Linked DNA regions of Duganella zoogloeoides. The protein of the gene in region 1 interacts with the protein of each later gene in a pairwise test. Links are inferred from orthologs where the notes say so. Each region holds a gene or a part of one and is shown on either strand. Other genes may lie near its edges.

The links. The genes of interacting proteins can lie anywhere in the genome.
Region 2: the proteins of SR858_RS23850 (region 1) and SR858_RS22630 interact in binary tests that used the Escherichia coli proteins (3 or more experiments, as listed by UniProt). The link is inferred for Duganella zoogloeoides from one-to-one orthologs.

Annotation. Positions count from the first base shown.
Region 1 is NZ_CP140152.1:5,425,855-5,433,831, reverse strand. The notes cover bases 706-3,664. They hold SR858_RS23850 (PTS sugar transporter subunit IIA), read right to left. Parts: upstream 2,447-3,664; coding sequence 1,964-2,446; downstream 706-1,963. Other genes in these bases: ilvA (threonine ammonia-lyase, biosynthetic), read right to left, coding at 3,654-3,664; queF (NADPH-dependent 7-cyano-7-deazaguanine reductase QueF), read right to left, coding at 2,643-3,476; hprK (HPr(Ser) kinase/phosphatase), read right to left, coding at 966-1,901; rapZ (RNase adapter RapZ), read right to left, coding at 706-855. In the rest of the region: more of rapZ, read right to left, coding at 1-705; more of ilvA, read right to left, coding at 3,665-5,189; SR858_RS23835 (YqaA family protein), read left to right, coding at 5,471-5,962; SR858_RS23830 (DUF3683 domain-containing protein), read left to right, coding at 6,186-7,977. UniProt on the Escherichia coli protein: Seems to have a role in regulating nitrogen assimilation.
Region 2 is NZ_CP140152.1:5,125,365-5,131,233, reverse strand. What follows is about bases 2,157-5,565. They hold SR858_RS22630 (DUF4118 domain-containing protein), read left to right. Parts: upstream 2,157-2,551; coding sequence 2,552-5,365; downstream 5,366-5,565. Other genes in these bases: kdpE (two-component system response regulator KdpE), read left to right, coding at 5,362-5,565; kdpC (potassium-transporting ATPase subunit KdpC), read left to right, coding at 2,157-2,528. Also shown: potassium-transporting ATPase subunit KdpB, read left to right, coding at 1-1,790; more of kdpC, read left to right, coding at 1,953-2,156; more of kdpE, read left to right, coding at 5,566-5,869. UniProt on the Escherichia coli protein: Member of the two-component regulatory system KdpD/KdpE involved in the regulation of the kdp operon. KdpD may function as a membrane-associated protein kinase that phosphorylates KdpE in response to environmental signals.

The DNA.
Region 1 (7,977 bases):
CTCGCGATGCCGTATCACCACGCGCTCGCTGGCGTGGAAGTAAGCTGCCAGCTTTTCGGCGATGTATACCGAGCGGTGCTGGCCGCCGGTGCAGCCCAGGGCCACGGTCAGGTAGCTGCGGTTGTCGGTCTTGAACGACGGCAGCCATTTTTCCACGAACGCGCGGATGTCCTCCAGCATCTCGCCGGCGCTGGGCTGGGCGTCGAGGAATTCGATCACCGGTGCATCGCGTCCGGTCAGCGGGCGCAGCGACAGGTCGTAATACGGGTTGGGCAGCGCCCGTACGTCGAACACGAAATCGGCATCCATCGGCACACCCAGCTTGAAGGCGAACGATTCGAAGAACAGGGTCAGCGGCGCGTGTTCGAGCTCGACCAGGTCTTTGACCCAGGCACGCAGCTTGTTGGCGCTGAGCTCCGACGTATCGACCACGTGGCCCAGCTGCTCAATGGCCGACAGCCGTTCGCGTTCTTCCAGGATGCATTCGATCAGGGTACGGCGCGCGGCCGGGTTCTGGCCCGGGCGCAGTTCGTGCGACAGCGGGTGGCTGCGCCGCGTTTCGGAAAAACGCGCCACCAGCGAATGGGTGTTAGCAGTGAGGAACATCACGCGCACGTCGTGGCCTTCCTCGCGCAGGTGCGCCACATCGGTGGGCAACGTGGCCAGCGATTCGGCGCTGCGCGCATCGACCGCCACCGCCAGCGAACGCAAGCCTTCGCCCACCAGGGTGGAGACCAGGTGCGGCAGCAGGGCAGGCGGCAGGTTGTCAACGCAGTAGTAGCCGAGGTCTTCCAGGACATTGAGGGCCACCGATTTGCCGGAACCGGAAATTCCGGTGATGAGGACGATACGCATAACTCAGTCTCCGCTCATGGCGAGGCGTTGGTGAAGCAGGGAATTCGCAGAGCATCGCTCTGCGCCTGCGTAACGGTTGCGCCATGCTTGGCGCGACTCCTTAGCAACATTCAATCTCCACTCATTGCCAGTCGTTGCCGCTCCATGAACTCTTGCAGGGTGTCGATCCCGCGTAGTTGCAAAATAGTGTTGCGCACGGCCGCTTCGAGCAGCACGGCGATGTTGCGGCCGGCCGCCACGGGAATCACGACCTTGCGGATCGGCAGGCCCAGCACGTCTTCGGTGGGGAACTGGAACGGCAGCCGTTCGACTTCTTCTTCCTGGCCGCCGCGCTTGACCAGGTGCACGATCAGTTTCAGGCGCATCTTGCGCCGCACGGCCGTCTCGCCAAAAATGGCCTTGATGTCGAGCAGGCCCAGGCCGCGCACTTCCAGCAGGTTTTGCAGCAGGGCCGGGCAGCGGCCTTCGATCATATTGGGGGCGATGCGCGAAAATTCCACGGCATCGTCGGCCACCAGGCCGTGCGAACGTGAAATCAGCTCCAGGCCCAGTTCGCTTTTGCCGAGGCCCGAGTCGCCGGTGATCAGCACGCCCACGCCCAGTACGTCCATGAACACACCGTGCATGATGATGCGCTGCGCCAGTTTCTTCGACAGGTACACGCGCAGGAAGTCGATCACCTGCGCGGCCGGCAGCGGCGTGGAGAACAGCGGGATATTTTTTTCGTCGCAAATGGCCAGGATGTCGGGCGGCGTTTCCAGCCCCTGCGCGACGATCAGCGCCGGCGGATTACCGCCGATCAGTTCGCCAATCAGGTGGGCGCGCGTGAGCGACTTCAGGCGCTGGTAGTAATTGATTTCCTGGTGGCCGAAGACCTGGATGCGACCCGGGTGGATCATGTTCAGGTGGCCCACCTGGTCGGCGGCCGAAGCGACATCGCCGGAAATGAGGCGCTCGCCGCCGGGAAAGCCGGCAAACCAGCCAAGCTGCAAACTTTCGCGATTGTCGTCGTACAGGCGTTGTATCGTCAGCGGGGTTTGCAGCATGGGCATCGTGGTCCGAATCAGGAGAGGGAGAGCCTAGTGTACTGCAAGTTGCTGGCGGCGGATCAACCCGCAGCTTGCAGGCTGGGCAGCCAGTTGATGATGCGCGAGTGCACCGATTTCGGATCGGGATCCGTGGTCAGCGCGGTGCGGAACGCATCATCGGAAAACATTTCCGCGATCTCGGACAGGATTTCCAGGTGTTGCTGGGTCACGTGATCGGGGATCAAGAGGAAAAACAACAGGTTGACCGGCTTGCCATCGGGCGACTCGAACGGAATTGGCTCCGACAGGCGGACAAACGCAGCCAGCGGCGACTTCAGGCTTTTCATGCCCTTGATGCGCCCGTGCGGTACGGCCACCCCGTGGCCGAGACCGGTGGAACCGAGCCGTTCGCGGGCGAACAGGTTGTCCGACACGGTCGAGCGGGCGATGCCGCAGTTGTTTTCGAAAATCAGGCCAGCTTGCTCAAAAGCACGTTTTTTGCTGGACACTTCCAGGTCCAGCAGGACGTTTTCGAGAGAGAGAATTTTGCTCAGGTTGTTCATATGACGACAATAGTGTTGCGGCGCACGGCCCGAATTATAGGCTTGTTTGTGCGCCGTGTAACATGAAATCGCTCGCGTCCGAGTTGTATTTCAATCAATGGACCGAAACCTCGGGCCGACCCGTCATCATACGCCTGATTTATGCAGAAGCTACCATCGCAGCGAGGCGATGCGGCTTGCCTGCCGTGATCAGTATTTATTGCCGGGCGCCGCGCAGGTTGGGCGGATTGCGGCCGGTGCTGAAGTTGCTGCGCCACGGGTTGATGTCCAGGCCCCCGCGCCGCGTGTAGCGGGCATAGACGGCCAGTTGCTGCGGCGCGCACTGGCGCAGGATATCGACAAAGATGCGTTCGACGCACTGCTCGTGGAATTCGTTGTGCTCACGGAAGCCGATCAGATACTTGAGCAAGCTTTCCTGGTCGATTTGCGGACCGCTGTAGTGGATTTGCACACTGGCCCAGTCCGGCTGGCCGGTGACCAGGCAATTCGACTTGAGCAGGTGCGACACGAATTTTTCCTCGACCGGTTCCTCGTCCAGCGCCGCCTTCAATAGTTCCGGGGCCGGGCTGTAGTAATCGATCTCGATGTCGAGGCGGTCGAGCAGCAGGCCGTCCAGCTCGCCCATGGCGACCTTGTCGAAGCCGTCGGGCTGGGTCAGCACGATGTGGATGGATGCGCCCACCGCTTTCGACAGGTCTTGTTGCAGCAGCGCGTGCAGCGCATCGACGCTTTCCAGCCGCGTCTGGTTGAACGAGTTCAGGTACAGCTTGAACGATTTCGATTCGATGATGTTGGGCGAATCGGCCGGCACCGTGATGCGGGCAATGGCCACCTGCGGTTTGCCACGGCTGTTGAGCCACGAGATTTCGTAGGCATTCCAGATATCGACGCCAAAAAAGGGCAGTGTGCCGGACAAACCCAGCTCGTCACGCTTGCCCTGGCGCGGGATCGGGAACAGCAGTTCCGGCGCGTAATCGGTGCGGTAGGCGGAGGTTTTTCCCAGCGGGGACAAGTCGACGGTATTGGTCATGGCGGGCGTGGTGGGGTGCAGTGATGGCATTGTAAGCGCCACATTGTACTGCACCCTTTAGGGCGCTGCCGGCGCCCGTCAAGCGGCCGGCAGTGCCGCAGACGGGCTGGGCAGGTCCACGTCCGGGCACCGATCGCGGCCGCTGCCGCTGCCGTTCGCCCGGCTGTCGGAAGCGCCTTAGCCCAGGAACAGCTTGTACACCGGATTGGCCGTCTCATCCCAGTAGCGGTAACCGAGCGTGGTCAGGAACTGGCCGAACTGGTCCATCTCGCCCGGCGGCACCTGCAAGCCGATCAAAATGCGGCCGACGTCGCCGCCCTGGCTGCGGTAGTGGCATAGCGAGATATTCCAGTTCGGCGCCATGCTGTTCAAAAAGCGCATCAGCGCGCCCGGGCGCTCGGGAAACTCGAAGCGGTACAGCAGCTCGCTGTTGGCCAGCGCGCTCTTGCCACCGACCAGGTGGCGCACGTGGGCCTTGGCCAGCTCGTCGTGCGTGAGGTCCAGCGTGCGGAAGTCGTTCGCTTCGAACGTGCGCGCCAGCGCGCTCGATTCGCCGCGGTCGGCGATCTGCACGCCGACGAACACGTGGGCCTCGTCCTTGTCGCTGATGCGGTAGTTGAACTCGGTGACATTGCGCGGGCCGACCAGCGAGCAGAAGCGCTTGAAGCTGCCGCGCTGCTCGGGCAGGGTGACGGCAAACAGCGCCTCGCGCGCTTCGCCCAGCTCGGCCCGTTCGGCGACAAAACGCAGGCGGTCGAAGTTCATGTTGGCGCCGCAGGCAATCGTGATCAGGGTTTCGTTCTTGACCGGATTTTTCGACAGCGCCGCGCGTTCCACGTAGGCCTTGGCGCCGGCAATCGCCAATGCGCCGGCCGGTTCCAGGATGCTGCGGGTATCGGTAAACACGTCCTTGATGGCGGCGCTGATGGCGTCGGTATCGACGATGATGATGTCATCGACGTACTGTTGCGTGAGGCGGAAAGTTTCCTCGCCCACCAGGCGCACGGCAGTGCCGTCCGAGAACAGGCCCACGTCGGCCAGCGTGATGCGTTCGCCGGCCTTGATGCTGCGCGCCATCGCGTCCGAATCCATGGTCTGCACGCCGATGATCTTGATGTCGGGGCGGATCGCCTTGACGTACGCGGCCACCCCCGAGATCAGGCCGCCGCCGCCGATGGCAACGAAAATCGCGTGGATCGGTCCCGAGTGCTGGCGCAGGATTTCCATGCCGATCGTGCCCTGGCCGGCGATCACGTCCGGATCGTCGAACGGGTGCACGAAGGTCAGCTTCTGTTCTTTCTCGAGCGTGAGGGCGTGGTTGTAGGCGTCGGTGTACGACTCGCCGTGCAGCACCACTTCCACGTCGGAACCGCCGCGCGCCTTGACCGCGTCGATTTTCACTTGCGGGGTGGTGGTGGGCATGACGATCAGCGCCCGGCAGCCGAGCTTGGCGGCGGACAGCGCCACGCCCTGGGCGTGGTTGCCGGCCGAGGCGCAAATCACGCCGCGCTTGCGCTGCGCTTCGCTCAGGTGGGCCATCTTGTTGTAGGCGCCACGAATCTTGAAGCTGAACACGCTCTGCATGTCCTCGCGCTTGAAATAAATGCGGTTGTCATAGCGCTGCGACAAGGTCGGCGCCAGTTCCAGCGGGGTTTCCTGGGCAACGTCATAAACGCGCGCGGTCAGTACTTTCTTCAGATAGTCGATAGTCATGGTCTGCAAACAAGAAAAAGAGCGATGGAGCCAGCCCCTAACTTCGGGGTCAGTGCCGACATTCGGACACGAGCTCTGCTGCTAAAAGCTGAGGCCGTGTCTAAATGTCGGCACTGACCCCGAAGTGGGGATGGTTCCGCAGTGGTCGATGCTAACTATCCGGCGGGTGACCGGGTGGAGCAGGGGCGCAGGTCCGCGCGGATGGGCATGGACCGAACTGTTCAATCGTGCGGTGTGCGGATCATTATAATGGACACCCTTATCAGACCTCAAAGAAACCGATGATCGAATCTGCAATCGCCTGGCTGCTGAACGTGATCGCTGCGCCGGAAGTGGGGCTGACGTCGGTGTTCATCATCAGTTTTATCTCGGCCACGCTGGTGCCGCTGGGCTCGGAGCCGGCCGTGTTTGCGGTGATCAAGGCCAATCCCGAATTGTTCTGGAGCGCGATTGCGGTGGCCACCGTGGGCAACACCCTGGGCGGTGCGGTCGATTACTGGATGGGCTACCAGGCCAAGCAGACCTTTGCCAAGGAGCGCAAGAGCCGCTGGTTCCACTGGCTGGAGCGCTACGGCGCCAAGACCATGTTGCTGGCCTGGCTGCCGGTGGTCGGCGATCCGCTGTGCACGTTGGGCGGCTGGCTCAAGCTGCCATTCTGGCCGAGCCTGGCCTACATGGCGGTGGGCAAGTGCCTGCGCTATCTGACCATGACCACGCTGCTGTTGTATGTGCCGGACGGCTTCTGGCACCGGATTGGACAGTTGCTGGGCTAAAACGGTGCAACCGATCCTACTGCGACAGAGGCTGGATGCTGAATTAAATTCCGCTTAAATTGCAAAGTTGAATTTTATTGCCAATAAACGGCGGTTTTTACGTAGAAAAGCCGGATTGATTGCGCGGTGAGTGTCCCTTGGTAAAGCAAGGCTGTTCCCGCGTGGTGCACCGCAATACGCTAAAATGGCAGTCCCGGGTTCAGTAGACTAGTCCAATCGCACAATGAATGCCCCTGCACAAATCCAAGCATTACTGGCGGAAACGCCCCACGGTCCGGAGGCCACGCGCCTGCGCGAAATCCCTTATAACTACACGTCGTTTTCCGATCGCGAGATCGTCATCCGGCTGCTGGGCGAGGAATCGTGGAGTTTGCTGGATGCACTGCGCGGCGCCCGCCAGACCGGCCGCTCGGCGCGCATGCTGTACGAAGTGCTCGGCGATATCTGGGCCGTGCGGCGCAATCCGTACCTGCAGGACGACATGCTGGACAACCCCAAGCGCCGCCAGGAACTGATCGACGCGCTGCATCACCGCCTGGCCGAAGTCGACAAACGCCGCCTGACCGTGGAAGACGACGGCGCAGAGAACGATGCGCACGCGCGCCAGCGCAGCGACAACGTGGTCAAACTGCTGCGCGCGGCCAGCAAGGCCGTGGCCGACTTCGGCGAAGAATTCAAGCAAGTGTACGACCTGCGCAAGCGCACCACCAAGGTCCTGGGCCGCTACACGGAAAAGCACAATATCTGCTTTGACGGCATGAAGCGCATCTCGCACGTGACCGACGCCACCGACTGGCGCGTCGAGTACCCGTTCGTGGTGCTCACGCCCGATACCGAAGATGAAATGGCGGGCCTGGTCAAAGGCTGTATCGAGCTGGGGCTGACCATCATCCCGCGCGGCGGCGGCACCGGTTATACCGGCGGCGCAATTCCCCTGACGCCGATGTCGGCCGTCATCAACACCGAAAAGCTGCTCAACATGGGCGCGGTGGAAATGAAGGTGCTGCCTGGCCTGGACCAGGAATACGCAACGATTTACACCGGCGCCGGCGTCATCACCAATAAAGTGTCGGAAGCGGCCGAGAAGGCCGGTTTCGTGTTCGCGGTCGATCCGACCTCGGCGCACGCGTCGTGCATCGGCGGCAATATCGCCATGAACGCGGGCGGCAAGAAGGCCGTGCTGTGGGGCACCGCGCTCGACAACCTGGCCTCGTGGCGCATGGTCGATCCGAACGGCGACTGGTTAGAGGTCACGCGGCTCGACCACAACTTGTCGAAAATCCACGATACGCCGCTGGCCCGTTTCCAGCTCGAGTGGACCCATCCGAACCGCCTGGGCGAAGCCAAGGGCGCGCCGTTCAAGACCGAGATCCTGGAAATCGAAGGCCGTAAATTCCGCAAGGAAGGCCTGGGCAAGGACGTTACCGACAAGTTCCTGTCGGGCCTGCCCGGCATCCAGAAAGAGGGTACCGACGGCCTGATCACGTCGGGCCGCTGGATCCTGCACAAGATGCCGAAATTCGCGCGCACGGTCTGCCTGGAGTTCTTCGGCCAGGCCCGCGACGCGATTCCGTCGATCGTTGAAATCAAGGATTACCTCGACGGCCTGCCGGCCACCGGCGAACAATTCAAAACCCTGCGCCTGGCTGGTCTCGAGCACCTGGACGAGCGCTACCTGCGCGCGGTCGGCTATGCCACCAAGTCCAAGCGCGGCGTGCTGCCGAAAATGGCGCTGTTCGGCGACATCGTCGGCGACGATGAAAACGCCGTGGCGATTGCCGCTTCGGAAGTCGTACGCCTGGCCAATACCCGCGTCGGCGAAGGTTTCGTGGCAGTGAGCCCGGAAGCGCGCAAGAAATTCTGGCTTGATCGCGCCCGCACGGCTGCGATTGCCAAGCACACCAACGCCTTCAAGATTAACGAAGACGTCGTGATCCCATTGAACCGCATGGGCGAGTACACCGACGGCATCGAGCGCATCAACATCGAATTGTCGATCAAGAACAAGCTGCAAC
Region 2 (5,869 bases), 300 kb from region 1 along the record:
ACCTCAAGCAGACCGTGAGCGCCAAGAAGCTGGCCTCGCCCAAGTACGGCACCACCTGGCTGCCGCAGCCGGCCACCGATCTGCGCAAGGGTAATTACATCCTGGTCGAAGCCGGCGACGTGATCCCGATCGACGGCGAAGTGATCGAAGGCGTGGCTTCGGTCGACGAGAGTGCGATCACCGGCGAATCGGCGCCCGTGATCCGCGAGTCGGGCGGCGATTTTTCGTCGGTTACCGGCGGCACCCGCGTGCTGTCGGACTGGCTGGTGGTCAAGGTCACCGTCAATCCGGGCGAGACTTTTTTGGACCGCATGATCTCGATGGTGGAGGGCGCCAAGCGCCAGAAAACCCCGAACGAGATCGCGCTGACCATTCTGCTGGTGGCGCTCACCATCGTGTTCCTGATCGTGACCATCACCTTGCTGCCGTTCTCGCTGTTCTCGGTGCAGGCCGCCCAATCTGGCACGCCGGTCACCATTACGGTGCTGATCGCGCTGCTGGTGTGCCTGATTCCGACGACCATCGGCGGCCTGCTGTCGGCCATCGGCGTGGCCGGCATGAGCCGCATGATGCAGGCCAACGTGATCGCCACGTCGGGCCGCGCAGTGGAAGCAGCGGGCGACGTCGATGTGCTGATGCTCGATAAGACCGGCACCATCACGCTTGGCAACCGCCAGGCATCGTCCTTCGTGCCGGCGCCGGGCGTGACCGAGCAGCAGCTGGCCGACGTGGCGCAACTGGCGTCGCTGGCCGACGAAACCCCGGAAGGGCGCAGCATCGTGGTGCTGGCCAAGCAGAAGTTCAACATCCGCGAACGCGAGATGGCGTCGTTGAATGCCGTGTTCGTGCCGTTCACCGCGCAAACCCGCATGAGCGGTGTCGATATCGGGATCGGCCCTGGTGCGAGGTCCGTGCGCAAGGGCGCGGCCGACAGCGTGCGCCGCTACGTCGAGTCGCTCGGCCAGCCCAATGCCTACCCGGCCGAAGTGGGCCGCGCCGTGGACGACATCTCGCGCCGGGGCAGCACGCCGCTGGTGGTCACCGATGGCGGCCGCGTGATGGGCGTTGTGGAACTGAAGGACATCGTCAAGGGCGGCATCAAGGAGCGTTTCGGTGAGCTGCGCCGCATGGGCATCAAGACCGTGATGATCACCGGCGACAACCAGCTGACCGCCGCCGCCATCGCCGCCGAAGCGGGCGTGGACGACTTCCTGGCCGAAGCCACGCCGGAAGACAAATTAAAGCTGATCCGCAAGTACCAGGCCGAAGGCCGCCTGGTGGCGATGACCGGCGACGGCACCAACGACGCCCCGGCGCTGGCGCAGGCCGACGTGGCGGTGGCGATGAACTCGGGTACCCAGGCGGCCAAGGAAGCCGGCAACATGGTCGATCTCGATTCGAATCCGACCAAGCTGCTGGAGATCGTCGAAATCGGCAAGCAGATGCTGATGACGCGCGGCGCGCTGACCACGTTCTCGATCTCGAACGACATCGCCAAGTACTTCGCCATCATCCCGGCGGCCTTCGTGGGCACGTATCCGCAACTGAAGGCGCTCGACGTGATGCAGTTGGCCAGCCCGTCGTCGGCGATCATGTCGGCGGTGATTTTCAATGCCTTGATCATCGTGGTGCTGATCCCGCTGGCGCTAAAAGGCGTGAAATACCGGGCCATCGGCGCGGTGGCGCTGCTGCGCCGCAACCTGCTGCTGTATGGGCTGGGCGGGATCGTGCTGCCGTTCGTAGGCATCAAGCTGATCGACATTGTGCTGGCGGCATTACATCTCGTATAACAACCACCTGCCTTCGATCCGTCATTCCCGCGACAGCGGGAATCCATAGACACTGCGATTGGTCGCAGCTTGCGCCCACGCTGGCACTGCTCAACTATTCCATGGATCCCCGCCTGCGCGGGGATGACGGATTCAGAGCTAACTTAAATAACTGGAGCTGTCATGACATCCCACTTCCGCCCCGCCTTTGTGATCTTCGGCGCCCTCACCATTATCTGCGGCGTGCTGTACCCGCTCGCCGTCTCCGGCGTCGCCGCCACCGTGTTCCCGGCGCAAGCGGCCGGCAGCCTGGTGCAGGTTGACGGCAAAACCGTCGGCTCGTCGCTGATCGGCCAGTCCTTCAGCTCACCGAAGTACTTCTGGGGCCGTCCGTCCGGCACCGGTCCGATGCCCAATAACGGCGCCGGTTCGTCCGGCACCAACCTTGGCCCCACCAACGCGGCGCTGATCGATGCCGTCAAAGGCCGTATCGAGGCCCTCAAGGCGGCCGATCCGGCCAACACTGCGCCGATTCCCGTGGACCTGGTCACCGCGTCGGCCAGCGGCCTCGATCCCGAGATCAGCCCGGCCGCCGCCCGCTACCAGGCCGCGCGCGTGGCCGCCGCCCGCCAGTTCAACACCAACCAGGTGCTGGCGCTGATCGAGCAGCACACGCGGCCGCAATATTTCGGCTTTTTCGGCGAGCCGCGCGTCAATGTGCTGGCGCTGAACCTGGCGCTCGACCAGACCGGCCGCTGATCAATCCAAGGTAGAATCGCCGCATGTCCATCCCCCACGAGAGTTCGCGCCCCGATCCCGACGCCTTGCTGGCGCAAGTCCAGGCGGGGGAGCGGCGCGCCGCGCGCGGCAAGCTGCGCATTTATTTCGGCGCGTCGGCGGGCGTGGGCAAGACCTACGCCATGCTGGCTGCCGCCCGCAAGCTCGAGCTTGAGGGGCATCCGGTGCTGGTCGGCGTGGTGGAAACCCATGGCCGCAGTGAGACCGCCGCCATGCTGGCCGGCCTCGACGTGCTGCCGCCGCGCGCGGTCGCGCATCGTGGCCGCGTGCTCAATGAATTCGACCTCGACGCCGCGCTGGCGCGCCACCCGCCGCTGATCCTGATGGACGAACTGGCGCACTCCAACGCGCCCGGTTCGCGCCATCCCAAGCGCTGGCAGGACGTGGAAGAGCTGCGCGACGCCGGCATCGACGTGCTGACCACCGTCAACGTCCAGCACCTGGAAAGCCTCAACGACGTGGTGGGCGGCATCACTGGCATCCGCGTGGGCGAGACCGTGCCCGACACCGTGTTCGACCAGGCCGACGAGGTGGTGCTGGTCGATCTGCCGGCCGACGAACTGCTGGCGCGCCTGAAAGCTGGCAAGGTATACCAGGCGCCGCAAGCCGAGCGGGCGTCGAAAAACTTCTTCCGCAAGGGGAACCTGATCGCGCTGCGCGAGCTGGCGCTGCGCCGCACCGCCGACCGCATCGAGGACGACGTCCGCGCCTACCGCGTGGAGCAGTCGATTGCCGACATCTGGAAAACCGGCGCCGCGCTGCTAGCGTGCGTGGGACCGAATCCGGGCGCCGAACACACGGTGCGCAGCACGGCGCGCCTGGCGGGCCAGCTCGGTACCGACTGGCACGCTATCTACGTGGAGACGCCGGCGCTGCAAAAGCTGCCGGCCGCGCGCCGCGAACAGATCCTGCGCACACTGAAGCTGGCCGAGGACCTGGGCGCCACCACCGCCGTGGTGCCGGGCCGCGACGTGGCGCTGGCGGCGGTGGAATATGCGCGCAGCCACAACCTGTCCAAGTTCGTGCTGGGCCGCTCGCGGTCATCTTTGCCATGGCAAACCCCGCACATCAAGCGCCTGGCCCGCTATGCGCCGGACCTCGACCTGGTCGAAATCGGCGCTGCCAGCATCGACACGCCGGCCGGTGCACGTACCGCCAGCACCAGCAACGCGTGGGGCGCCGATGCCACTGCCGACGCCGACCCTGGCGCCCGCGAAGACGGCTACGGCGACGGTGGCGCTGACGGGCGCGCGGCGCTGGGCCTGTCCGGCGCGCGCCTGCCGTGGATGCAGCAGCGCGCCACCGGCTATGCCGTGGCTGTCGCAGCCAGCTTCGCCATCGCACTGGCCGCCATGCCGCTGCTGGCCTGGCTGGACCTGGCCAATATCGCCATGCTGTTCCTGCTCGGCGTGCTGCTCACGGCCGTGCGGTTCGGACGCGGGCCGTCGGTGGTGGCTACTTGCGTGAGCGTGGCCTGCTTCGACTTTTTCTTTGTTTCCCCGCGCTTCGACTTTGCCGTGTCGGACTTTCAGTACGTGATCACCTTCGTGGTGATGCTGGCCGTGGGCCTGATCACCGGCCATTTGACGTCCGGCCTGCGCTTCCAGGCGCGGGTGGCGGCGCAGCGCGAAAAGCGTTCGCGCGCGCTGTACGAATTTGCCCGCGAACTGTCGGGCGCCCTGCAAACCGAGCAAATCTTCGACACCACGCGCCGCTTCATCGAAAACGCCTTCCGCGCCCGCGCCACCTTGCTGCTGCCCGATGCCGACGGCCGCCTTTTGCCGCCGCCCGCCGGCATGGCGCTCGATATCGGCATCGCCCAGTGGGCCTTCGACAACGCCGAAAGTGCGGGCCTGGGCACCGACACGCTGCCGGCCAGCACGCTGTTCTACCTGCCGCTGGTGGCGCCGATGCGCACCCGGGGCGTGCTGGCGATTGCGCCGCTGCGCCAGCGCTGGCTCCTGATCCCCGAACAACGCCAGCAGCTCGACACCTTTGCCGCGCTGGCCGCGATTGCGCTCGAGCGCGTGCACTACATCGAGGTGGCGCAGAATGCACTGGTCAACATGGAATCCGAACGGCTGCGCAATTCGCTGCTGGCGGCGCTGTCGCACGATGTGCGCACGCCGCTGACGTCGCTGGTGGGGCTGTCCGAATCGCTGGCCGGCGCCAAACCGCCGCTGCCCGACGCCCAGCGCGAGGTGGCGGTGGCGCTGCACGACGAGGCGCTGCGCATGAGCGCCATGGTGGCCAATCTGCTCGACATGGCGCGCATCCAGAGCGGCGAAGTGAAATTCAATTTGCAGTGGCAGCCGCTCGAAGAAGTGGTAGGCAGCGCCTTGCGCGCCAGCGGTTCGCAACTGACCGGCCACCACGTGCGCGCCGAGCTGCCCAAGGACCTGCCGCTGCTGCGCTACGATGCCGTGCTGATCGAGCGGGTGCTGGCCAACCTGGTGGAAAACGCCGCCAAGTACACGCCGCCCGGTTCCACCATCGCCATCGCCGCCGCGCTGCACGGCCAGTGGATCAATATTACCGTGGCCGACGACGGCCCCGGCTTGCCGCCGGGCCGCGAGGAAGCGATCTTTGAAAAATTTACGCGGGGCGAACGCGAGTCGGCCAAGCCGGGTGTTGGCCTGGGGCTGGCGATCTGCCGCGCAATCGTGGAGGCGCACGGTGGCCGCATCAGCGCCGCCGCGCACGCTTTACCATTGGGCGGCGCCGCCTTCACCTTTACCCTGCCATTGGGCACACCGCCAGCCATGCCGGAGCTGGAGCCTGAACCGGAGACCGCATGACGGAGCACATCACCACACCCACCGCCTTGCTGGTGGAAGACGAACCGCAAATCCGCCGCTTCGTGCGCGCCGCGCTGGAAGAGGAGGGCTGGCAGGTGTTCGAATCGGCTACATTGCAACGGGGCCTGATCGACGCCGGCACCCGCAAGCCGGACCTGATCGTGCTCGACCTGGGGCTGCCCGACGGCGACGGCATCGACTTCGTGCTGGACTTGCGCAAATGGTCGACGGTACCGGTGATCGTGCTGTCGGCGCGGGTCAACGAAGCGGACAAGATCCGCGCGCTCGACGCCGGCGCCGACGATTATTTAACGAAACCATTCGGCGTCGGCGAGTTGCTGGCCCGGGTGCGCGCGACCTTGCGCCGCCAGCGCCAGCCGGCGGCCAGCCAGGACGGCTTGATCGCGTTCGGCGACGTGGCCGTGGATTTGCAAAACCGCCGCGTGACGCGCGGCGGAGAAAACGTGCACCTGACGCCCACCGAGTACCGCCTGCTGGCGGTGC